Regions from separate parts of the Lactobacillus kefiranofaciens genome, predicted to be linked through region 3. Evidence: predicted binding sites of a transcription regulator. Region 3 holds the regulator's gene; each other region holds the start of a gene.
What was found. The regulator LexA, encoded in region 3, represses DNA repair genes until DNA is damaged. The targets are predictions, from matches to a motif close to CNAACANNTGTTNG.

Region 1: the regulator LexA is predicted to act here: its motif matches at 6,401-6,414, upstream of recA (recombinase RecA).
Region 2: the regulator LexA is predicted to act here: its motif matches at 2,035-2,048, upstream of xerS (tyrosine recombinase XerS).

What each region holds. Positions count from the first base shown of each region.
Region 1 is NZ_CP061341.1:1,496,109-1,504,581, forward strand. It holds gene ICI50_RS07380 (ComF family protein) at 1-192, opposite strand, end outside; gene ICI50_RS07385 (ATP-dependent helicase ComFA) at 189-1,475, opposite strand; gene ICI50_RS07390 (YigZ family protein) at 1,520-2,182, shown strand; gene ICI50_RS07395 (glycosyltransferase family 4 protein) at 2,208-3,368, opposite strand; gene rny (ribonuclease Y) at 3,471-5,105, opposite strand; gene recA (recombinase RecA) at 5,224-6,333, opposite strand; gene pgsA (CDP-diacylglycerol--glycerol-3-phosphate 3-phosphatidyltransferase) at 6,522-7,082, opposite strand; gene ICI50_RS07415 (helix-turn-helix domain-containing protein) at 7,105-8,232, opposite strand; gene ymfI (elongation factor P 5-aminopentanone reductase) at 8,300-8,473, opposite strand, start outside.
Region 2 is NZ_CP061341.1:972,949-981,421, reverse strand. It holds gene ICI50_RS04905 (GH25 family lysozyme) at 1-331, shown strand, start outside; gene ICI50_RS04900 (DUF5052 family protein) at 436-1,041, shown strand; gene ICI50_RS04895 (hypothetical protein) at 1,094-1,549, opposite strand; gene xerS (tyrosine recombinase XerS) at 2,063-3,133, shown strand; gene ICI50_RS04885 (DegV family protein) at 3,312-4,193, opposite strand; gene ICI50_RS04880 (MarR family winged helix-turn-helix transcriptional regulator) at 4,272-4,682, opposite strand; gene ICI50_RS04875 (Rqc2 family fibronectin-binding protein) at 4,960-6,651, shown strand; gene ICI50_RS04870 (carbamoyl-phosphate synthase large subunit) at 6,722-8,473, opposite strand, start outside.
Region 3 is NZ_CP061341.1:843,619-852,091, reverse strand. It holds partial or broken gene ICI50_RS04335 (ABC transporter ATP-binding protein) at 1-1,344, opposite strand, end outside; gene ICI50_RS04330 (YneF family protein) at 1,427-1,645, opposite strand; gene ICI50_RS04325 (DUF896 domain-containing protein) at 1,712-1,960, opposite strand; gene lexA (transcriptional repressor LexA) at 2,126-2,752, shown strand; gene ICI50_RS04315 (SGNH/GDSL hydrolase family protein) at 2,763-3,569, opposite strand; partial or broken gene ICI50_RS04310 (uracil-DNA glycosylase) at 3,562-4,221, opposite strand; gene rplS (50S ribosomal protein L19) at 4,481-4,828, opposite strand; gene trmD (tRNA (guanosine(37)-N1)-methyltransferase TrmD) at 4,943-5,662, opposite strand; gene rimM (ribosome maturation factor RimM) at 5,652-6,167, opposite strand; gene rpsP (30S ribosomal protein S16) at 6,236-6,508, opposite strand; gene ffh (signal recognition particle protein) at 6,598-8,028, opposite strand; gene ylxM (YlxM family DNA-binding protein) at 8,032-8,373, opposite strand; partial or broken gene ICI50_RS04275 (GRP family sugar transporter) at 8,451-8,473, opposite strand, start outside.

The DNA.
Region 1 (8,473 bases), 650 kb from region 3:
TTTACAATCAAGGCATACAAGTCCCTGATCCATTTCTTTATGACAAAAACTACAATAGTTGCCCGTTAATTTCTGAAATTTTTGCAAGCAATGTGAGCAAATTCTAGTTGACCTTGATTGTTTAAACGAAAAAATTTGGGCGAAATAAATTGGCGGCACAAATTCTTGTTCACATAATAAACATGTTCTCATTTATTCATTTCCCTGATTTGTTTAATACTTGTGCGAATATTCTTAGTATAGCGATGATAACAGTACAAAACTAAGCCAGTGGGATCCTCCTGTGCTCGACCTACTCGTCCAGCAATCTGAACTAAGCTAGCAGTAGTATAAATAGCATCATCCGCTGCAATAATAATTACCCAGACATTTTTAAAAGTTACGCCGCGCTCTAAAATCGTCGTAGTTAATAGCACATCCAGTTTTCTTTCTCTAAAGGCTTGCACTTTCTCTAATCTTTGAGGATCTTGAGCGTGAACGCCAGCCATTTTCAGCTCTTTCATTTTTAATTTATCTTGCAAAGTTTTTAAGTAAGTCGGAATCTCCTCAATCCGCGGTACAAAAATCAAAAGTGGATGCTTACTCAAAATCACTTTTTTAATTTCCGTTAATAATGCTGGATGAATTTGTTGTCTTTTATTCAAAAATGGCTTAATAAATAGTTTTTCCTTCGGCACTGGCAAAAGTCCGCCATGAAAACGGCGATTTAACTTTAAAAGCTGAATTGTACCTTTTTTTACTTCTTGCAACAAATCATTCGTTGGCGTAGCTGTTAAATATGCTCGCATGCCAGTATTTTTGACAGCATTTTTAGCCGCAAAATGCAATTCAGCGTTGCCTACATATGGGAAAGAATCTACCTCATCAATTACCAATAGATCAAATGCTTGATAAAATTTCATCAATTGGTGCGTTGTACAAATAGTCAATTGCTCCAGTCCAGGCTCCTTATATTCTCTACCATGATATTTACCAATCTCAATTTGAGCAAAGGCTGCTTGAAAGCGCGGATAAAGTTCATTAACCACATCAATTCGCGGTGTAGCAATACACGCTCTCTTCCCTTGACTTAAACAAGTAGCAATTAGCTGAAAAAGCATTTCGGTCTTCCCCGCGCCAGTTACCGCATGCACCAGACTACTCTTCTTCTCTCTAAAATTTAGTACCAGTTGATCTGAGATCTCCTGCTGCAACGGCGTTAATTTACCTTGCCAGGTTAAACCATCATTTTTTCTTTTTTCAAAACGATCAGTTGCTGGCAGCCGTATTAGCCAATTGCCTTCGCTAGCTCTACCTAAGCCGATACAGCCGCGACAATAATACTTGCCACTTGGTAATTTATATTTCAAGCGATCGCCACAACGATTGCAAATTCCCTTTTCAAACACTGGAACTTGGTTGCATCCCTCAAGTATGCTAGAATCCTCTTGACTAACAATCCATTGACGACCAGATAATAGAGTTAAATCTTCCATAATTTTCACCTCTATTATTTATTACGCAAAAAGAGGCGATTTTTTTGTCAGAAAAAGAAATTTTTTTAACAATTAAGCAAAATGGTAGCAGTGAATTAATTATCAAAAAAAGCAGATTCATTACTAGCATGGCTCGCACCACTACAGTTGACGAGGCAAATGCGTTTATTCAAAAAATCTCTAAGCAATATCGTGATGCGACTCATAACACTTTTGCTTACACCATCGGACTAAATGATAATCAGGTTAAAGAAAGCGATAATGGCGAACCTTCAGGTACAGCGGGCGTACCCGAATTGAAAGCACTCCAATTAATGAAACTAAAAAATGTTACCGTAGTAGTCACGAGATACTTTGGTGGGATTAAATTAGGTGCTGGCGGTTTAATTCGTGCTTACTCCAACAGCGTCACCAACGCCGTAGAAAACATTGGCGTAATCAAGCGTGTATTGCAGCAAGAATTAATTTTCAGGGTTCCCTATAATCGCTTCGATGAGGTAGATCATTATCTTAAAACAAATAATATTTTTATAGCTAACACCGAATATGGCGTTGATGTTAAAATCCATATTTTTTTAGATAGCAATGAACAAGAACAAACAAAAAATGACCTAACTAATCTCTTAGCAGGTCAAGTCAATTTTACTAATGGCGAAAAACGTTATAACGAAATTCCAGTAGAAGACAATAATTATCATGAGCAATGAAAAAGAGCTTGGTTAACCAGGCTCTTTATTTTTTCGCTTTATTTTTGCTTTTTAGTTGGTCAGGTTTCTCGTCACCTAAATGCCAAACTTCTACTGTAGGATCAGTTTTGCTTTTCTGATTAATAATTTTTTGAATTACATGCATTAAAGGATGATATTTTTCACCTAATAAGCCAATTGATTCCACGAAATATTCTAGTGCAACTAATAGTCCTAATATTAATAACCAAGTGCCCCATGCTGGTGAAAGCAAGAACAATAGCGAAATAAAAGAAAATACTAATGACAAAGCATATATTGTTAATACAGTTTGTCTATGCGTCAATCCCATACGCATTAACTGGTGGTGCAAATGATGCTTATCAGCTTCTGAAATTGGCTTTTTATTTAGTTTACGCCGGATCATTGCATATACCGTATCAGTAATTGGCACGCCTAAAATGATAATTGGTACCAGTAATGAAATAAAGGTCACATTTTTTAAGCCTTTCAAGGATAATACCGCAACCATAAAGCCGATATAAAGAGCACCAGTATCTCCTAAAAAAATCTTAGCTGGATGGAAATTATACGGTAAAAAACCCAATAGACAGGCAGCCAGCATAAAACAAGCAATTGGCACATATAACTGATGCGTATGCAGGAAGAAATATCCTACAATCCCCATGGTTGTCAAAGAAATTAACGATACACCATCAGCTAAACCATCTAAACCATCTATTAAATTAACAGCATTAGTTAAAGCTAAAATCCAAAAAATCGTAATCGGAAAACTCCACCACCCCAAATTAACTTCATGCGCTACAAAGGGCAATTTTAAAACATTCATGCGTATTCCTGCTAAAAAATAAATAATTAACGAAGCAATAAAAATCCCAAACATTTTTTGTCTTGGTTTTAATTCTAGAATATCATCAATTAATCCCGTCAACACGATTACGCTTGAAGCCAGCAAAATTGAAAAAATTTCATGCGTAGGGAATTGTTCTCGTAGAAGCACGAAGGCCCCAATGTTAAAGGTAACGAAGATACCAAGTCCCCCAATCGTTGGCATCGGCTTTTTATTAACGCGGCGCGCGTTAGGATTATCTACGGCCCCTAATACAAAAGCAAGACGCCTGATAAAGGGTGTAATAGCGGCCGAAATGATAACTAATAAAAATAATTCAACAATAATTTTAAACATATTTGGCTACTTTCCTTATTTACTTGGTTTAATTATACAAGTAGAGGAGATTTTGTACAAATAACAAAAAAGTTTGAGATTTTCATCCCAAACTTTCTTTTCTTATTTAGCAATTGCCACAACCCGCTTCTCACGGATAAGGGTAATTTTAATATTTCCCGGATAATCAAGTTCTTTTTCAACTTGGTTGCGAATATCCCGAGCTAAAATTACTGTACGATCATCTGAAACCTCATCAGGTTCAACCATCACGCGTACTTCACGTCCAGCTTGAATTGCATATGCTTGCTTGACGCCATGATAACTCTTAGCTATCTTCTCAAGTTCGGTTAAACGTCTGATATAGTTTTCTAAACTTTCGCTTCTTGCACCAGGACGAGCCGAGGAAATCGTATCTGCTGCAACTACAAGTTCAGCAATAAACGATAACTTAGGTACATCTCCGTGGTGAGCGGCAATCGCATTAACTACAATCTCATTTTCATGATACTTACGAGTTAATTCAACCCCAATTTCTACATGGGAACCTTCAATATCATGATCGATTGCTTTACCAATATCGTGTAATAATCCCGCGCGAACCGCTAATTTTTCATCTAGACCTAGTTCAGCAGCCATAGTGCCGGCTAGCTTACCAACTTCAATTGAATGAGATAAAACATTTTGACCATATGAAGTACGATACTTAAGTCGGCCTAGTGTCTTAACTAGCTCCGGATTCATACGGTGAATTCCGAGTTCTATTAAGGCACTTTCACCAGCTTCATAAATATCGTCGTTAACTTCTTTTCTGGCCTTATCAACCATCTCTTCAATTCTAGTCGGATGAATTCGACCATCTTTGATTAAACGCTCCATTGCCCTCTTAGCAATCTCACGTCTAATTGGATCAAATCCACTCAAGGTAACTACCTTTGGCGTATCATCAATGATTAGATCAATGCCAGTTAAAGCTTCAAATGAACGAATGTTGCGTCCTTCGCGGCCGATAATCCGTCCCTTCATCTCTTCATTTGGTAAATCTACTACAGAAACAGTCGTCTCGGCAACCGTATCTGCAGCACTACTTTGAATAGCATCAACAATGATTTGATTAGCATAATGATCAGCCTTAGCCTTAACTTCTTCATTGCTATTTCTGATCATTTCGGCACGTTCTTTGACTAGTTCATCAGATAATTGACTAAGCACAATTTTTTTAGCTTCTTCTTTATCTAATTTCGCCACATCATAAAGCTTTTGCCGTCTAGCCTCAACCAATTCATCAGCCTTAGTTAGTTTTTCTTTTAAACTAGCATTCTGCTGCTTTAATTGATCCTCTTTTTGCGTAAGTCCAGCTTCTCGCTCATCTAATAAAGAATTCTTATGTTCCAAGGTATCTTCACGTTGTTGCAAACGATTTTCTTGGCGAGCTAAGACATCTTTCTTAGAATTTAGTTCGTCTTCGGTCTTTTGCTTATAATCGCGGATTTGTTCTTGAGCCTCAAGAATTTTTTCTTTCTTAGCGTTCTCTGCACTTTGCTTAACAGCTTCTGCCGCTTGCTTTTGTGCATTAACTTCTGCCTGAGCTGCAGTTACCTGAGCTTTAGCATCAGCCAAAATATGATCAGCATCATTTTGAGCATTCTGAGCTTTTTGCTCCCATGAATGCTTGCGAACAGCATAACCAATTGCTGTACCTACCAAGATTGAAACAATGGCAGTTGCGACGGGAATCACAATTAACAAATTATTCATGATTACTATCGCCCTTTTTTGAAATTATTCACACTACTTTTATGATAAAGAACCTCTGTGTTCATGTCAATTAAGATGAAAAAACCTTGGAAAATTATTCCAAGGTAAAAGGTAAATTCTATTTAGCTTTATCTTTTTGATCGGCTTTTTCAGCATTTTTCTGATCAATTTTTTCTTCTGCTTCTTCTCGCTTTTCCTTTATTTTTTCTGGATTTTCGCGGTCAGCAATTGATTTTTTATCAATACCATAAGCCTTACGAACTTGCTCTTGAATATCTTGATAAATATCTGGATGATCTTCAAGATACTTTTTAGCATTTTCACGGCCTTGACCAATTCGCTCAGTCTTATATGAGTACCATGAACCAGCCTTATTAATAATATCCTTGTCGGCAGCCATATCCAGCAATTCTCCACTCTGAGAAATACCCTTACCGTACATAATATCAACTTCAGCTACCTTGAAAGGTGGGGCAACCTTATTCTTAACTACCTTGATCTTAACTCGGTTACCTAAAACATCACCTGATTGTTTAATCTGTTCAGCTCTTCTAACTTCCAGACGAATAGTTGAATAAAACTTCAGCGCACGACCACCAGGAGTAGTTTCAGGATTACCAAACATCACGCCAACTTTCTCACGAATTTGATTGATAAAGATGGCAATTGTCTTAGTTTTAGAAATGGTACCCGACAATTTCCGCAGAGCTTGACTCATTAAACGAGCTTGCAGACCAACATGGGCATCCCCCATTTCACCTTCAATTTCTGCACGTGGTACTAATGCAGCAACTGAGTCAACCACCACAATATCAACTGCACCACTAGAAATTAAGGTATCTGCGATCTGCAATCCCTCTTCACCTGTGTTAGGCTGCGACAAAATCAAAGAATCAATATCGACGCCCAATGCCTCAGCATAAGCGGGGTCCATTGCATTTTCAGCATCGATATATGCAGCAGTACCACCGCGCTTTTGTACTTCAGCAACAGCATGTAGCGCCACAGTCGTCTTACCAGATGATTCAGGGCCATAGACTTCAATAATACGACCCCGAGGATAGCCACCTACACCAATGGCGGCATCTAAAGCTAATGAACCGGTAGGTACAGTAGATATTTGCGTATCAGCCTTTTCGCCCATCCGCATAACAGCACCTTTACCAAAATTCTTTTCGATTTTTTTAAGCGCTGCATCAAGGGCAGCCTTTTTTTCATCTTTGGCCATTAATTTCCTCCTAAATTTAATACTTTATAATTATACTTTGACCAGTATTCAATTTGCAAGCAAAATGCAAACGAGCGTTCAAAGAATTTATCCTTCACTATTTATTACGCAAAAAAAGAAAACTTTTTTCTCAAAAAATAAAAAAAGAAGCATTTTTCTGCTTCTTTTAATTTATTTTTCAGTTTATCTTACATTGAGCCCTTGAATATACCCCATGATTGATGGAAGTAGTCATACCCTGAATAAATAGTAAAGATCAATGCTAAGTAGAGCAAGATCGTACCAATGTACCAGAAATTGCCAATTAATAAAAAGATAATTGAAAGCATCTGACAAGTCGTCTTGATCTTACCTGGCATTTTAGCTGCCAACACTTGACCTTTATTTTCGGCCAAAATTAAACGTAAACCAGTAACAGCTAATTCGCGACAAACAATAATCGCTACAATCCAAGCTGGAGCAAGCTTCAATTCTACTAAAAAGATAAAAGCAGTCATCGTCAGCATTTTATCTGCCAACGGATCAGCAAACTTGCCAAAGTTGGTAACCATATTGCGTGAACGTGCAATATGACCATCAAACCAGTCAGTAGCAGAAGCAACGGCAAATACAATTGCTGCAATTACCCAGCTCCAAATAACAGTTGAGTTACCTACGGTAGTATGAGCAGTCCCACCAAAAATAATAATTAACATAAATACTGGAATCAAAAAGATTCTAAAAACAGTAAGTTTATTGGGTAAATTCATTCTTCTTTATTTCTCCTAAATCCTAATTGCCATTATCATTATTACCACTGTCATTACCGCCGCCATTATTGTTATTTTGGGTAGTGGTTGATGATTGTTGGGCACTAGATGATTGTTGAGTTTGACTACTTTGATGAGTTTGACTGCTCTGAGTAGTGGTTGATGATTGTTTCTGACTGCTTTGGGTAGTAGTTTTATTTCTAGTAGTGCTACTCTGCGTGCGACTTTGAGTAGTTGAACCAGTTTTATTATCGTTATTACCAGTGTTGCCATTATTAGTCGTCGTGCCAGTTGAATCATTTGAATGATCACTATGAGTAGTTGATTTCTTAGCTTTACCAATTAACAAAGTAATGGTCCGATATGCATTATTCGGTGCGTATGGAATTTTCTTACCGGCAATGGTAATTGAAGTCCCGTTATCGTTACCTAAGGTAACTACTACACGTTCTACATTAGCTGACAAATTAACAGTATGCTTTTGCTTAGCTAGCAAAGTTGAACTCCAAACACTAACGTTATTAGCTATCACACTAGCTGAAATGTTTTGAGTAGAACCTGCACGAACAACCAACTTACGGTTCTTCTTTAAACCAGTTACACGATATTCATTGTCGCTAATCTTCTTCACTTTCACTGGGTTAACCGCAATTTTCTTCTTTGGTTTCTTTGACGAAGATGAAGATGATTTCTGTGATGAAACAGTTACGCTATTGTTATCAGCTTGATTATGCTGCCCACCTGATGCAATATGTGCATATAAAGCATATACAACTAGAATTACGATAATTAAACCAAGTGCAATCGCAATACGAGGTAAGTAGTTCTTCCATAGATTCTTTTTATTATCTGTGGTTTGACGAACTTCTTCGCTCTTATTATCAATTGAATTTTCTACATATTCATCTGGATCAGCCTCAGGCACATCTTCGTGGTAATCGCTGAGTAATTCCTTGCCATCTAATCCAACAACTTGAGCATATTGACGAATAAATGCTCTAACATAAAAATCACCAGGAAGCTTATCGAATTCATTTTTTTCAATTGCTGTCAGATATCTACTTTGAATCTTAGTAGCTTTTTCAATATCTCCAATCGAAAGTCCTTTTGCTTCTCTAGCACTTTTTAATTTATCTCCGATATCTGCCATATTTACCTCTTCAAAATCAAGTTTAACAAATTGAGTATACCATAAAATTTTGCTTACAACGTCTTAGTTATAAAAGCCAGCCACCTGTAACATAAATTGTCTGCCCAGTAAGATAGCTACTACGCGGATTCAATATAGTTTTAACCCAATAAGAAATATCTTCGCCTTGAGCCCAGCGACCTGCCGGAATTTCTTCCTGCACCTCTTCAATTGTAGCTTGAGAAAAAATGCTATTCATTTG
Region 2 (8,473 bases), 130 kb from region 3:
TGTCTATAGCAGTGATGGACAACGTACGGGTGAAGTTTATAAAGCGTATAGCACAATTACTTACTATGGTGGCAAAACCAAATTAAAAAATGGCAAATCAGTTGTTAGAATTGATGAAAACAAGTATGTAATGTCAAGCAATGTTCTTGGTAATGCACGTAAAGCTAAATCTGATATAAACGTTTATAAAAATGATGGATCACTCAATTCTAGCTGGAAAGGTTATCGAAAAGGAGCTCCAGTCAAAACCTATGGTCCTAAGCATTACATCAATAATGAAGCCTACTATCGAGTTGGCAAAAATGCCTATGTTAAGGCAAGCAATTTTTAACTTAATTAAGAACAACTAAGCACTGAATTTTTCAGTGCTTTTTGCATTCCTACAATGATAAAATTAGCTTGTAATAAATTAGTATTAATACGAGGAAGCTTAAAATGAACATAAAAAAGAAAATCACTTTATTTTTCAGTTTAGGAATACTACTGTTTACTCTTTCTGGTTGTAGTAATTTTCAAAACTTGGAACTATCGATGCGTTCTAAGATTGGTGCACTGCCATTGACTGTTTCAACTTACGATTCCAATGGTCAAAAAATTGATCAAATTAAGGCCAAATCAGTTAACATCCATACTGATAAAAAGATGTCCCAAAAAGACGATAAAGGAAAAGAAAATTCTAGTGTAATTGATGTTGATTATGGTCATCAGCGTATGACTCATGTTGGTTCTACTTTAATCGCCTATGAGGGTTTGAAGAATTATGAAGACGCATTCAATAAACATGTTAAGATTGATGATCAAAATCGTGCTGTTCCTCTTTTAAACACTATGTACCAGAACTTCAAAAATGATTGGAATGGTCAATCTAAAATCGTAATGATCAGAAGTCAATTAGGGATGCCAATTGCTGTGTTTGCTGGTAAAAGTGTTTCCATTCATAAGAGTGATATGAAAAATTCAACTCAGTTTGTAATTGATGGACACAGATTATTTGCTTATCGTGCAGACTATACAGTTTATCCAGTTGCTAGTCTGAAATAGCATAATAAAAGCCTCATTTTTTGAATGGGGCTCTTATTATAAAAATTTGTTCTTATTCGTTAACTAAAATATGAAAAGCATCATTGGTTTTAACAATATCACTCATTAATTGGTTAACCCATTCATTGAGCTTATCATTATCATAGTTCTCAAGTCCACCTTCGGTATCGCCAATATCTGCGATCCCGTTATTAAAGTCAACCATCTCAGTAATCAATTTCTCTGCAAAATTTTTGGTTGAACCCGCAAAATTGTCCGCGAAGCTATTAACATCACCATAAGCATCGGTAATATCGCTGAAGGCTTCAACCGTTTTGCCAAAGGTATCGCTCAAATTATCTACATCTTCTTGAGTTGGCACTGTTAGTTCTTCATCTTCATTATTTAGCTGTTCATCAAGCCGAACGCCAAGATCATTTAATACCAAGTGCCCATCATATAAACGATTTAATAACTTAATTCCACTAGGATTTTTAGCCTGAAAATTTACTTCGATTTCTTCTGTCATCGTATTTCCCTCATCTCACTGTATTATACTTATTTTATTGTACAATTTTTATGCCTAAAATACGACAATTAGACACAAGTTAATCTATAAACTAATTCAGAAATAAAAATATTTAGGCTAATTGTTGTTTTTTGCTTGATCATTATTTATAAACAGCTTAAAATAAGCAGGTGAAGGCTTCTTGTACCATACAATTAGCTTTATTTGTCAGAATTGTTTGCTTTGCTTAATGTTAAACGCCAATCTTGATAAATATTCAATCAGAGTTGCTATAACTGGAATGCGGAGAGTTTTTACAGCGTTGCTGGTATCCCAGTTATAGTGACATGGTTTGCTAGGTCATGTTATTTATAAATGTTGCTTTACAATATTACTATAGATATTATTGTTTTCAACAGGAGTACTTAATTTAATTTAGCTATTTTGCCACCTATCTGGATTAGATAGGTGTTTTTTGTTTTTGTGGGATGCCCTATGATATAATTTGAACATCAGTTTGAAGGAGAATGATTTATGGAAACTGCCAAATGCTTAGAATTAATCAAAATTGAACTCAAAAAAGCGCCAGATTATGTCAAGCAATACAATTTTGAAACGCAGCATTCACTTACGACTACCTATCAATATTTAGCAGAGTTTCGGCGTTTTTTTGACTGGTTACGTCAAGAAGGTATTTCTAACGCTTCCAATAATTTACACGTTACAACCGATACCTTAGCTCATTTAACTCGCAATGACATTATGCTTTATATCGATTATCTTGGTCATACTAAAAATAAACAGGGACACCTAAGCTCTCCTACTACGATTAATCGTTCAATTAATGCTCTTCGTTCCCTGTTTAAATTTTTAACCATTACAGTTGCTGAAAATAATGATGGGCAACCTTATTTTGAACATAACGTAATGCTTCGCATTCACTCATTAAATGATACGAAAACTTTAAATTATCGTGCACACGTCTTAGAATCTCACATGTATACAGGCAAGCTTAAGTTTGAATTTTTAGATTTTATTGCCCATGATTATGAGACTACATGTAATCAGCAAGCTAAACCAGGCTTCAAAAGAAATAAAGAACGTGATATGGCAATTATCGCTTTAATTTTAGGAACCGGTATCCGAGTGTCTGAATGTGCAGGCGTTGATCTACAAGATCTGAATTTAAAAGATGCAGTCCTAGATGTTACTCGAAAAGGCGGACAAAAAGACAGCGTGCCAATTGCGGAATGGACGCTGAATTATATTAATGCTTATAAAAATATTCGAGACAAGCGCTACGCGGCTGATTCGAGACAAACAGCATTCTTTCTTACGCGCTGGCATAGTCAAACACGGAGAATGACTTCTAATGCAATTGAAAGAATGGTCAGTAAATATTCCACCGCCTTTGGACACCCTCTTACACCGCATAAGTTACGTCACACGTTAGCTTCAGAATTATATAGTGTGACTAAGGACCAAGTTTTAGTTGCCCAACAGTTGGGACAAAAAGGAACAACAGCGACTGACCTATATACACATGTTGATCAAGAAAAGCAACGTGATGCATTAAATGAAATTTCTAAGCTAAATAAAGACTAGTGTTGAAATATCAACACTTTTTTGATTTTCCATAATATTTTTACTATTGTAAAGTCTCAATACTTTTGAGATCTTGATAGCATATTTATTATCACTAGTGGCTTTAATAGCCATAATAAATATGCTATTATAATTTTAAATAAAAAAGAATAGGACTTTAATCCTAATCTCTTTGACTCTATTTAGTTAAATCTAATTTCTCAATGTCTATCATCCAAGCAATAGCAATCGATTTTTCACCTAAGTGAGTAGCAATCACTGGACTAAACTCAGCTACATCAACAGGTTTACCTGGAAAATTAGTATTAATAAATTCTTTAATCTCTTCAGCTTGTTTAAGATCATTAGAATGGAAAACAAATAATCGTAGTTTATCTTTATACGACAATTGTGCTGTCTTTTCTAACGTAAGTTTTTCGACTTTTGATACAGCTCGCTTTAATGATCTAATCTTATCAAATGCAACAATCTTACCATCTTCATTAAAAGTAAGAAGTGGCTTAATCTGCAACATCGTCCCAATAAATGCTCCAGCATTACTTAATCGTCCGCCACGACTAAGGTTCTTAAGATCATCTACCACAAAGAATTCATCGATTGTTTTACGAATTTCATCCAATTTCTTCAGAATAACTTCTGGCTCCATGCCACTTTTAATCATCTTAGCAGCTGCTAATACCAAATACCCCTGTAACCTTACCGTCATCTTAGAATCATATGGGTATAAATTATACTCAGGATTATTATGCTTCATATTAACTAGATTTTGATAAAAACCAGAAATGCCACTAGACAAAGTGATAACAATAATGGCCTCATAGTCTTCACTATGAAGTTTATTAAATAATTCAATCATTTCTCCCATGCTGGGTTGGGAAGTTTTAGGAAAAGCAGCACCTTGTCTTTGCATTTCAAAAAGCTGTGTTGAAGTAATATTTATGCCTTCCATATATTCTTTATCTCCAATAATAACGGGGATAGGAACGATATTAATATTATTCTCCTTAGCTTCTTGCTCGGTTAAGACACTAGTACTGTCGGTAACTAATGCGATTTTCAATTTAATTAACCCTTCTTAATTTAAAGTTTATATAATATAAGAAAATTATAGCATAAAAGTATCTACTTTCGCACCCTATTACATTCTTTCACTAGTAGAGCTATGCGCTATTTTTTCTAACTGCTTAATAAACAAAGCTGAAGCATCTTGATCTAGGTATACAAACAAAGAGCGTTCAATTTGATTAAGTGCTTTTTTTAATTCACTTGCTTTATTAAGTCCTTCAGAGCTTAATTTTACAATTTTGCTTGAATCCTTTTCAGAACGTATAATTTTAATAAAGCTTTTGGTTTTCTTTTGCTGCAACTGACGGCTTAAGGTAGAAAGTGAAATATTAAGTGCCCCAGCTAGTTTCCCCATTGTTAGAGCCCTATTATCATTTTGATCAAAAAATAAGAGTATTCTAGTTTGTGAAATATTCAGACCACATTTGTGATTTATTTCCTTTTTAATTTGATCAGCAATTGTGCTAAAAAATAATACATCCATATATACCGTCCTTTTTCTCCAAAGTAGATTTGCTATAGTTGTATTTTATCATTTAATAAAGGATTTGATAATACTACTTCGTGACATTTAAAAGACTTAGCAGTATTTCTTTGTTGTGAAACATTATCGCCTATTAGAATTAAGGCTCTTTGTGAAACAAAGCATCTATTAATTTAAGCTTATGCATAAGAACATGCTTATATATACTATGAGTACTTTCATTTTAGAATTGATAGAATTCCTGTTATAATATTTAGAGTATTTTGAGGTGATACATATGGCATTTGATGGATTATTTATCCATAGTTTATTACATGATTTAACCCCTACTCTAGTAGACAGTAGGTTATCGAAAATTTATCAACCATTTAAACAAGATCTAATCTTAATTTTTCGAAAAAACAGAAGAAATTATCAATTATTGATTTCGGCTAATGCACAATATCCAAGAACATACCTGACTAAACAAACCATTGCTAATCCAGATAAAGCACCAATCTTTGTTATGGTACTAAGAAAATATTTAGAGGGGTCGGTTTTACAGTCTATTGAACAAGTTGGTTTAGATCGAATTATTAACTTTCATTTCAGCAATCGAAATGAACTGGGTGATCAAGTCAAGCTAATCCTTTCCGTTGAATTAATGGGCAGACATAGTAATGTAATTCTATATAACAAACAGGATAACCATATCATCGACTTACTTAAACGAATTAATCCCGATGAAAATAGAGCTCGTATCTTACTACCAAAAGCAAAATACGAATTACCTCCACTAAAACCAGGAATTAATGGTTTAAACATATCTGAAAATGATTTTAAAAATCTAAGTCATGATATTGATGCTTCCACGTTAGTTCAAAAATTAGATGGTTTAGATCGGGATGATCGTAATGAACTGTTAGGTTATCTTGAAGATGATTACAGTTTTTCTTCTTTTAAAACTTTCTTCAATCAATTTGACAATCCGCGAGCTTTCGTTTTAAAAACTCCTAGAAATAAACGCAAAATTTTCTGCTATCTCCCTTACCACTTAGATTTGGAAAAAGAAAGTTCTGATCCTGATCTAAACATGGGATTAGATGATTTTTATGAATATCAAGCTAACCGTGATTGGGTAAAACAACGAGCTAGTCAAGTCGAACGTGTTGTTAAAAATGAACAGAAAAAGCTAAGCAAGAAAATTAAAAAGCTTGAAAAACAATTAAATCTAGCCGAAAACTCAGAAGGCTATCGTATTAAGGGAGAAATTCTAAATGCTCACTTACCACAAATAAAACCAGGGGTAAATAAAATTTCATTACCTAACTATTATGATAATAATGCACCTATTGAAATAAAGCTTAATCCTGCACTCTCCCCTGCACGAAACGCTCAAAAATATTTTACTCGCTACAAAAAATTGCGTGACTCAATTAAACACATTAATGAGCAAATTAAAATCGCACAGGACAACTTGCGTTACTTCGATTCCATTCAAACAGCAATTGATAATGCAGATCCGCAAGATATTGATCAAATCACTGATGAACTGATTAATCAAGGCTACATTCATAAACAAAAGAAGACTAGACGTCGTAAAAAGGTCACTGAGCGTAATTTAAATGAGTTTAAGCTTTCTTCAGGTAAGCATGTCTTAGTAGGTAAAAATAATTATCAAAATGATTGGCTTACTTTGAAAAAGGCGAACAAATCTGATTATTGGTTCCATGTTAAAAATATGCCCGGTTCTCACGTTATTTTACGTGATAATCAACCAAGCGAAAAAGATATTAAGGAAGCTGCCGAAATCGCTGCTTTCTTCTCCAAAGGTAAAAATTCTGCTCATGTTCAAGTAGATTACGTTCAGGATAAACGCGTGAAAAAGCCTAATGGTGCGAAACCTGGTTTTGTAATTTATACAGGACAAAACTCGATTGAAGTTACGCCAGAAGAAGAAGAAATTATGCCAAAGAAAATTGAAAAATAAATAGCATGCCTGACCAGCAGACATGCTATTATCTAAATAAAGTCATCTTAATGGATAACTTTATTTTTTATTAAATTGGTTGTGTAGTTAGTGCTAGTGATTCTAAAACATCTAAAATTAATTCAGCAGTTTCAATACTTGAAAACACGGGAATATGCGTGTTCAAAGCCTCATCTCTGATCCGCAATGCATCTTCACTAGCTGCATCAGATAGATTAGTAATATTAACTACCATTACTATCTTATGTTGCCTGATCTTCTCTAATAAGTTACGTGGATCATTATGAACCTTTTCTACTACACCTGTAGTAATTCCAGCTTCCGCAAACATATTGGCAGTACCTTCTGTTGCGATTAATTTAAATCCTAGTCGATCAAAGCGCCGAGCTAATTCTGTTACTCGATTTTTATCTTCGTCTCTAACTGAAATAAAAATTGTGCCATAACTAGGGATATGTAAATCACTTGCCTCATATCCTTTATATAACGCCTTAGCTAAATGAGTATCTCTACCCATTACAGAACCAGATGATTTCATATTTGAGTCAAAAGTATTGCCACTACTATAGTTTAAGTATGAAAAGACAGGCATTTTAATATGAATAAAATTGCTAGTCTTCCATAATCCATTAGGATAACCGAGCTCAAGTAAATTTTTTCCAATCAAAGCTTCAGTGGCACAAGCAGTAATATCACGATCTAATGATTTAGATAAAAATGCTACATTATGACCAGCGTATGGCTTAATCTGCAACAAATACAAATCATGTCCAACAAATAAATAATGTAAATTAAAGATCCCTCTAGTTTTTAATTCTCTAATTAACTTAATTGATTCTTGCTCAATCATTTTTTGTTGTTCTAAGGTCAGATTTTGTGGTTGAATAACTGCAATAGAATCAGAGGCATGTGATCCCGTCTGTTCTAAATGCTCAACAATTCCTGGTAAAGTGACACTTTCTCCATCAGAAATTGCAGTCACTTCATATTTATTACCTTCAATAAAACGAGAAACAGTAATTTGATCTAACTGATTTTCTGCTAGATATTTTTTAATTGCTGGGATGTCATATACTACAGCGGATTTTTGTTTGGTTTCTTTATTGGTTCCTCCAATTAAAATCGGAAATCCATTCTGATTTGCAAAATCAAAAACTTGAGCTGAATCTTTAGTTTTCAAAGCCGGTACTCGATTTAGTTCAGGATATTGTTTACTCAAAAGTTGAATTATTTTATCATGGGGATCTTCCTCGGCTTTTTGACCAATTATATGTAGCCCTGACTCTTCTAGTTGTTTACTCAAAGCACTAATTCTCTTACCAGAAAATTGCAATAATACATCTTGAATATGTTCGCGCTTGGCAACTGTCAAAATATTTTCTACGGTAATTGGATCAAAATATACACGATCAATATCTTTATATCTCGAAGAAACAGATTCGTCATTATTTGAAAGTAGAACTGTAACATAGCCATTATTATGTAAAGTCTCTGCAGCATGTGCAATCATATAATCAAATTCACTAGTAACAGACACTTGTAGTGGTAACATACCAACAATCAAAATTTTCTTAGTTGATTCTAAAGTTTGAGCTTCATTTTGAGCATTATAAGCACTATAGTACGCACAAACATTAGGCTTATAAACACCCGCAGCACCATCAATCTTTAAATACGACGGGTTAAGATCAAACCTGTCAATTATTTTCCTTACCTGATTTAAAGGAATGTTTAACACTCTAGCTAATAAAGGATTAAAGAAACCATATATTTTAGCTTCTTCCATTAATTCTGCAGAAATATTATCCTTATTTTGCACCAG
Region 3 (8,473 bases):
TCGCCACATCACTTTTATTTGCTTTTTCAGAAGAAAACGCAATATTCTTGCCGATACTGGTTGAAAACAAAAAATTATTCTGTGGTACATAAGCAATCTGCCCCAATAAAACTTTTAGTGGAATATTGCGAATGTCTTTGCCATTCAAAGTTATCTGCCCCTGATACTGATCAAATTCTCTCAGCAATAGTTGAATAATTGTTGTTTTACCGGCACCAACACGCCAAACTAAACCTAAAGTTTGGCCTTGCTTCAAAGTAAATTCAATATTTTTTAAAACTGGAATATCTTTTTCATCAAGATATGCAAAAGATTTAATATCATAATGCAAATCGCCTTGTAAATCTTTAGAAGTAATGGTCTGATCGGCATGAGCATCTGTAATAAGAGGCTTTTCATCTAATAATTCTTCTACTCGATCATAACTTGCACTGCCTCGTTCCAAAATGTTGAAAAGATACCCGATTGCAAACATTGGCCAAACCATATTAGAAATATAGGCAATAAAAGATACTAATTGTCCAATCGACAAAATCTTATTACTTACGAGCAGTCCACCGTAAATAATCGTAATTGCATAGGTTGCACCAATAACTGCGGTACCTAACGGATCAAATAAAGAATCCCAAACGAAAACTCTTTTATTGATATTAATCGTATCATCAACCATTTTATCAAAGGCAGCTGTATCTTCTTTGCCTTGTCCAAAAGTTTTCAGCACTTTAATTCCAGATACTGATTCCTGTGTCTTATTATTTAAACGAGAAAAAGCAGCCTGTGACTTATCAAACGCATTATGAAGATGATCCCCTAACTTCCATGCACCTAATGCCAGAAACGGCAATGGCAATAAAACTATTACGGTTAAGCTCCAATCAACAAAAATAATCATCGCGATCATCGTTGAAAGACCCATAATTAGAGAGTCAACTAAAGTCAAAACCCCATCGCCGGCAACATTTTGAATAGCTGATACATCATTCGTCGCATGTGCCATCAAATCGCCCGTTCGATGGCGCTGATAAAAAGTTCGATCCATTATCATAAAATGGTTAAATAATTTAGAACGCATTTGCCGTTCCAATTCAGCAGCTCCCCCCAAATCTGCTTACGCCAAAAATAACGTAAAACATAAAGCGTAAAAGCTGCTGCTAATACGGCTAGTATTAACATTCCATATTCGCCCCAAGAAATATGGCCTTTATCAAGCTGATCTGCCATTAGCCCTAAAACTCGCGGCGGCACAAGATTGGCTAATGAAGTCAGGGCTAAAAAAGTGATGCCAACAATGTATCGTTTTTTCTCTTGTTTAAAGAACCAGCCTAATTTTCTAAATATTTTCATATATTCACCTCATTTACAAAAGTGTACAAAAAAAGACGAAGAAAATTTTCCTCGCCTTTTCAATAAAAAATAATTAATTGAATTATCTTTGCTGGTGTTTCATCATATTCATTACTTGGTGAACCTTCTTGTTAGAGGGTTTTTGTCCCATTTGAGACATCATAGCAACGATCATATCTTCACTGATAGGAGGATTTTCTTTAAAATATTTCTTCATATATGCTCTTGCACCATAAAAACCAGCTACGGCACCAATCAAGAGCGCAATAATAATCAAAAAAATTGCTAAACCTAAATTCATATTGTATATCCTCCATTAACTAACAATATTATCTTACATAATTTTTTAACTTTTTTAAAGGGTTAATTAGTCTTTTCTAAGTCCTTTTCTTCTTTGAGCGCGCTTGGCTCTTTCGGAAGTGATTTCCTTACCATTTTTATCCAGAATAACCATATCTTCAACATCTTGCTTGAAAGCAGCTCTAAAGTTAGCCAAGAATTTTTGATGTAATTCTTTTCTTTCTTTTTCTTCTGCAGGGGTTAATCCTTCATTTTCTTTCTTATTATAAAGTTCATTAATTCGATCAGTAACCCTTTTTTCTTCTTCTTTGCTCATTGTCATAATATCCACCTCACATTAACAATCTTTAGTCTACCGTATTTTTAGTAATAAAAAAAGATATATTTTTTAGAACGCCTGTTTGATATTTCCTTTCAATTCTGGTAGAATATATGTTATAAATAAAATAATAAAAATTTAAGTAAACGGAGAAAGACTATTATGCCTAAAAAAACTAGTGAGACTAAGCAATTAGAAATCTTACAATACATTTATGATACTGTAGATCATCGCGGATTTCCACCGACGGTGCGTGAAATCTGTGCAGCAGTAGGATTATCTTCAACTTCAACTGTTCACGGACACTTATCGCGTCTTGAACGCAAAGGCCTATTGATCAAAGATGCTACTAAGCCTCGGGCTCTAGAAATTACTGCTGAGGGCAAGAAAGAATTAGGCATTAAGCCCACAATTATTCCCATCGTGGGTGTTGTAGCAGCAGGTCAACCAATTTTAGCAGTAGAAGATATTGAGGATTATTTCCCACTACCACCGGATCTTAAGAATGATGCTGGTGAACTTTTCATGCTTAAAATACATGGCAATAGCATGATTAATGCTGGTATTTTAAACGGTGATAGTGTTATTGTTAAGAAACAATCAACTGCTAATAATGGTGAAATAGTTGTTGCAATGACTGAAGAAAATGAAGCAACTATTAAGCGTTTCTTTAAAGAAAATGGACATTACCGTTTGCAACCAGAAAACGATTCAATGTCTCCTATTATTCTTTCAGAAGTTAAAATTCTTGGTAAAGTAGTTAGCCTTTACCGTAACAATATTGATTAATGTTTAATGCCTAAGTCTTAAGATTTAGGCTTTTTTCTACCAAAATTTGTATTATTTTATCTTCGAATAAAGGTAACCATTGCTTTAAATATCCGGCACGAGTTGGATGAATTTCATCAGCCATGTAAAGTGAAGCTTGTTTTTTTAGCTTGGGATTATTATACAAATCTAAAATTTCAATATTCCATTTTTGTGCTAATTGATGTCCACTATTTACCATTTTTTCATATAATTCACTTTCAAAATATGGATTAGTATAAATTAAAATTGGACAATGCCATTTTGATTTAGCAGTACTAATAATATATTCCATAGCCCCAATAATAGTCTGAGTATCAAAAACATCATTTTGACTAATTTTACCTAGTTTTTTACCTTGTCTAGCATCATTAGTAGATAATTGCAAAACAAATAAATCAGGATTAGTCTCCTTTAATTCTTTATTAAAGCGTGCAACATAAGAATCACCTGCATTATAAGTCGCTTGATCAACCAAAGTAGTACCATTTTCAGCATCTTTAATTGCAGCTATTCCATCTTTCTTCCAGAGATAATCTACGAAAGATTCGCCTAAAGCGCCAAAGCCAAACGTTACAGAAGAGCCTAAAAACAAAATTTTTTTATTTCGTAGAGGGCTATTTATTGTCTCCACTTTATTTAAACTATATTTTCGATTATTACCAGATAAATATGCCAGATCTGCATAAATACGTTGATGCAATGGATGTTCATCTAAATCCATTCGAAGTTCATTTAGAGCAATATCTGAGAGATCATTATTTTGTCTAATCGGAATTAAAAAAGTTTCATTACTCATTATTTTTCCTTTCTTTAGCTATATAAGGTTTAATTATCTCCCAATCCTTAATTATATCCTCTGTCAATTTACGATTATAGAAAATTGCAGCGGGATGATATTCTGGAATAATTGTATATTTTTTATCAGACTAAATATAACCATTTTTTGTTTCATCCAGTTTTAAAATTGGCGTATTTTCAATTACTTTACCATGCTCTGCTGAAATTCTATGTCCTGGGCCTAAAAGCCTCTCAAGGCCAGTATTTCCTAAAGTAACTATTATTTTGGGCTGCGCATAATCAATTTCATAATCTAAAAATGGAGCATGTGCTAAGATTTCCTTTTTCGTCGGTTTACGATTAGGCCGTTTAATAACCTCTTTATTTTCTCGTTTACTAAAAACTTTTTTGATCGCAAATGGTCTACTTCTAACTGCACTAGTGATATAGACATCCTTTCTAGTTAAACCGACTTGCCGAAGAGATTTATCCAGTTCCTTTCCCGCACTCCCACTAAAAGGAATATTATTGACTATTTCATTTCTTCCTGGGGCTTCTCCTACAATCATTAACAAGGGATGCTGTGGACCGCTGCCTGAGTTAAGGCCTTCTAATTTCATTCCTCTTGAGCGTCGCATAACCTCCGCAATTAATTTTTCCGGATAATCCATTATTATCACCTACCCTTATTTATATTATATAGTAATTACCCAAGTATAACTGTGGATAAGTGTCTGTTTTAGACGTAATTCCACACTTATTATTAATTTTTATAATCATAACTTCACAAGCTATAAATACTTATATATAAATATTTATTGATATCTTGTGAAGTTATTTTAGCGTTTCACATAAGTTACACAATAAATATTTTCACAAACTTAATCAATAAAAAAGAGCCAGTTCACATCGAACTGACTCCTTTGATAATTAACGACGTGCTTCAGCAATTCTTGCTGACTTACCATGACGTTCACGTAAATAGTAAAGCTTAGCGCGACGTACACGACCATGACGCTTAACTTCAACCTTAGCAACACGTGGATCGTTAACTGGGAAGGTTCTTTCAACACCAACACCTGAAGCAATCTTACGAACAGTGTAAGTAGCACCGATGCCAGTGCCCCTCTTCTTAATTACAACACCTTCGAATAACTGAACACGTTCATGTGTACCTTCTACAACACGTACGTGAACAGTTACAGTATCACCTGCACGGAAAGTAGGGATATCGTCACGAATTTGTTCTTTAGTTAATTCTTGAATTAATGGATCCATAATGTATTTTCTCCTTCTACGGCATTCATCAACGTACTAACGTCAGCGGAACACCCATAACTTTGATTAGTTGTGACTTTAGCCACGCTAACTAGTTTAACAAATAAACAATACTTAATCAAGCTCTAACCTAATTTCTGTCAACATTTTCTTTTCTTCGCTACTTAAATCACGCTTTTCCAATAAATCAGGTCGATGAAGATAAGTTGCTTTTAAAGCTTCTTTATGTCGCCATTCGGCAATCTTTTGATGGTTGCCACTAGTCAGAACTTCTGGTACTTTCTGCCCCTCAAAATCTGCAGGACGTGTGTACTGCGGATATTCAAGCAATCCATGTGAGAAGCTTTCTTCTACTGGACTAGCAGCATTGCCTAAGATACCTGGAATTAAACGTACAGTTGCATCAATCATGCTCATTGTTGGTAATTCGCCACCAGTTAAAACATAATCACCAATTGATACTGTTTCATCAGCTAAATTATATACCCGCTGATCAAAGCCCTCATAATGACCGCAAATAAATGTTAATTCATCTTCTTTGGCCCAATCTTGCGCTATTTTTTCATTAAAAGTCTTACCTTGTGGGGCAGTAATAATAATCTTGCCAGTCGATGATAAAGAATCTAATGCTTTCTTAATCGGCATTATTTGTAAAACCATCCCTGCTCCGCCACCATACGGAGTATCATCAACGTGATGATGAACATCATTAGTAAAATCACGGAAATTAATTAAGTTAAGTTGCCACTTCTTATCTTCTAGCCCGCGACCTAGCATTGATACCTGCAAAGGCGTAAACATATCAGGAAAAAGCGTTAAAACATTAATCTTCATCGCGTAGGCCCTCCATCAAATCAACGTAGATCTTTTTATCGGGTACATCTACACTTTTAATTACATCAGCTATATTCGGAATCCAATATTCCTTACCATTTTTTTCATGAACTAACCAAATATCATTAGCCCCTGGTGATTGGATATCAGTAATCTTACCTAAAATCTTCTCAGATTCATTATCGATCACGTCGCATCCTAAGATATCTTTATAATAGTAAACATTATTAGGTAGTTCTCCGCGATCAGTTTCACTAACTACTAAGACCTTGCCACGTAGCTTCTCAGCTGCATCAATATCCGTTACTTCATTAAATTGCAGCAACCAAAATTGCTTGAATGACCGACTCTTCTTAATAGTTAAGATTCGATCAGTATTTTCCTTTAAGGCTAAATGCATCCCTTCCGCAAAGCGTTCTTCTGGGAAATCAGTAATCACATTTACCTTAACTTCTCCAGTTAAACCATGGGTAGTTAAGATCTTCGCTACGTCAAAATATTCCATCGGTAACTCCTTTTAAGTAAGAAAAAAAGCTTGAAGCACATAGCATCAAGCCTTAAATCATAACAAGATTACTTGTTGTATTTTGCATCGTGCAACTTAGTCATTAAGCCAGCACCTGAAAGAAGTGATCTAACAGTGTCTGAAGGTTGTGCACCCTTTTGTAACCAATCGAAGATCTTGTCTTCGTCAAGCTTCAATTCCTTTGGTTGTGAAACTGGGTTGTAGTAACCAACTTGTTCGATGAAACGACCATCACGTGGCATACGTGAGTCTGCAACAACGATTCTGTAGAATGGCTTTCTCTTGGCACCAGCACGGTGCATACGAATTTTAACTGACATAAATTAATTTCCTCCTAAAAACTTAACGATTAATAATATACCACCAAATTTTGTGGGTGTAAAGTGTTTTCCCTTAACAGCTACAAAAATTATGAGTGGAATCGCTTAATTTTACGTAAACGCTTCTTTTTATTCTTCTTAAAGTTTTTATTCATGCGTCGCATAGCCATCTTAGCCATTGGCGAATCCATCCCAGGCAACTTGCTTAAACCCTTCATATTGCCTTTAGTGACTTTACTCATCATATCACGCATTTGCTTAAACTGCTTGATCATCCTATTAACTTCAACAACAGGACGACCTGATCCAGCAGCAATTCTTCTGCGCCGACTTGGATTTAAAATATCGGGATTTTCACGTTCTTCTTCGGTCATTGAATAGACAATAGCTTCAGTATGATCAATTTGCTTTTGATCAATACTCAAATTCTTAAGTTGCGGATTGTTAGCCATCCCCGGGATCATTTTCATAATCTGATCTAATGGACCCATTTTTTGTACTTGCTTTAATTGATCTACAAAATCATTAAAATCAAAAGTACTTTCACGCATCTTTTCAGCTACTTTTTGAGCTTCTTTGGCATCATAATCTTGTTGTGCCTTTTCGATCAGGGAAAGCATATCCCCCATACCCAAAATTCTTGAAGCCATTCGATCAGGATGGAAAACATCCAAGTCGCTTAATTTTTCACCTTGACCAGTAAATAAAATTGGTTTGCCAGTAACAGCACGAATTGAAAGCGCAGCACCACCACGAGTATCACCATCAAGTTTGGTCAAAATCACACCAGTAACATCTAGCCGTTCATCAAAGCCTTTGGCTACATCAGTTGCAGCTTGACCAGTCATGGCATCAACAACTAAAAGAATATTATCCGGCTCAGCAACTTGCTTTACTCGTTCCAATTCTTCCATTAAAGGTTCATCAATTTCCAAACGACCAGCAGTATCGATTAAAACATAATCATTTTTATTTTTATCTGCCTCAGCTAATCCATCTTGAACAATCTTAGCGACATCTTTTTCACCATCTTCGCTATAGACCGGTACCTTTAGCTTATCGCCAATTTGCTTTAACTGGTCAACGGCAGCTGGACGGTAAATATCTCCAGCAATTAACAGAGGACGAGCCTTTTCTGTCTTCTGCAAATGATAAGCTAATTTACCAACCGTAGTAGTTTTACCTGTACCTTGCAAACCAACCATCATAATGATCGTCGGAATATGCTTAGACTTATTAAGTGGAACAGCTTCTTCACCCATCATCTTTGTCAATTGTTCATTGACAATCTTAATTACCTGCTGTCCAGGATTCAAGCTTTCTTGTACTTCCTCGCCTAATGCCTCTTTTTTAATCGTTTTGATAAAATCTTTAACGACCCTAAAGTTAACATCGGCTTCTAATAAAGCTAACCTAATTTCACGACTAGCCTTATTAATATCTTCTTCAGAAACTTTACCCTTGCCTGTTAAATTTTTTAATGCTTTTTGAATTCTTTCACTTAAATTTTCAAAAGCCATGGGTTACTCTCCCCTCAATTGATTTAATAAATTCGTTATTTCTTGTTTTGCAGCTTGGCTATCATCATTGTCTAGTGATAAGAGAGCATCAGCTAAAACATCCTCAACACGATTATTATCACGTTTCATATGTAATTTTTCTTCATAATTTTGCAGGATCTTACTTGATCGCTTCAAATTATCATAGACAGCTTGTCTAGAGACCTGATGATTAAGCGCTATTTCACCCAAAGACAAATCATTATAATAATAATCTTCAAAATAGGATTGCTGTCCCTGAGTTAGTAATGAACCATAGTAGGCATATAAATCGCCTAGTTCTTCGTTTTTCGTTAATTCATCCATATATGTTTCACCAGCCTTTAGTATATCAAAAAGGGACTCTGATCAAAATAATCAAGGTCCTTTTCTTTCATTAATTTTTATTTGGCAAAACCTGTCAAGA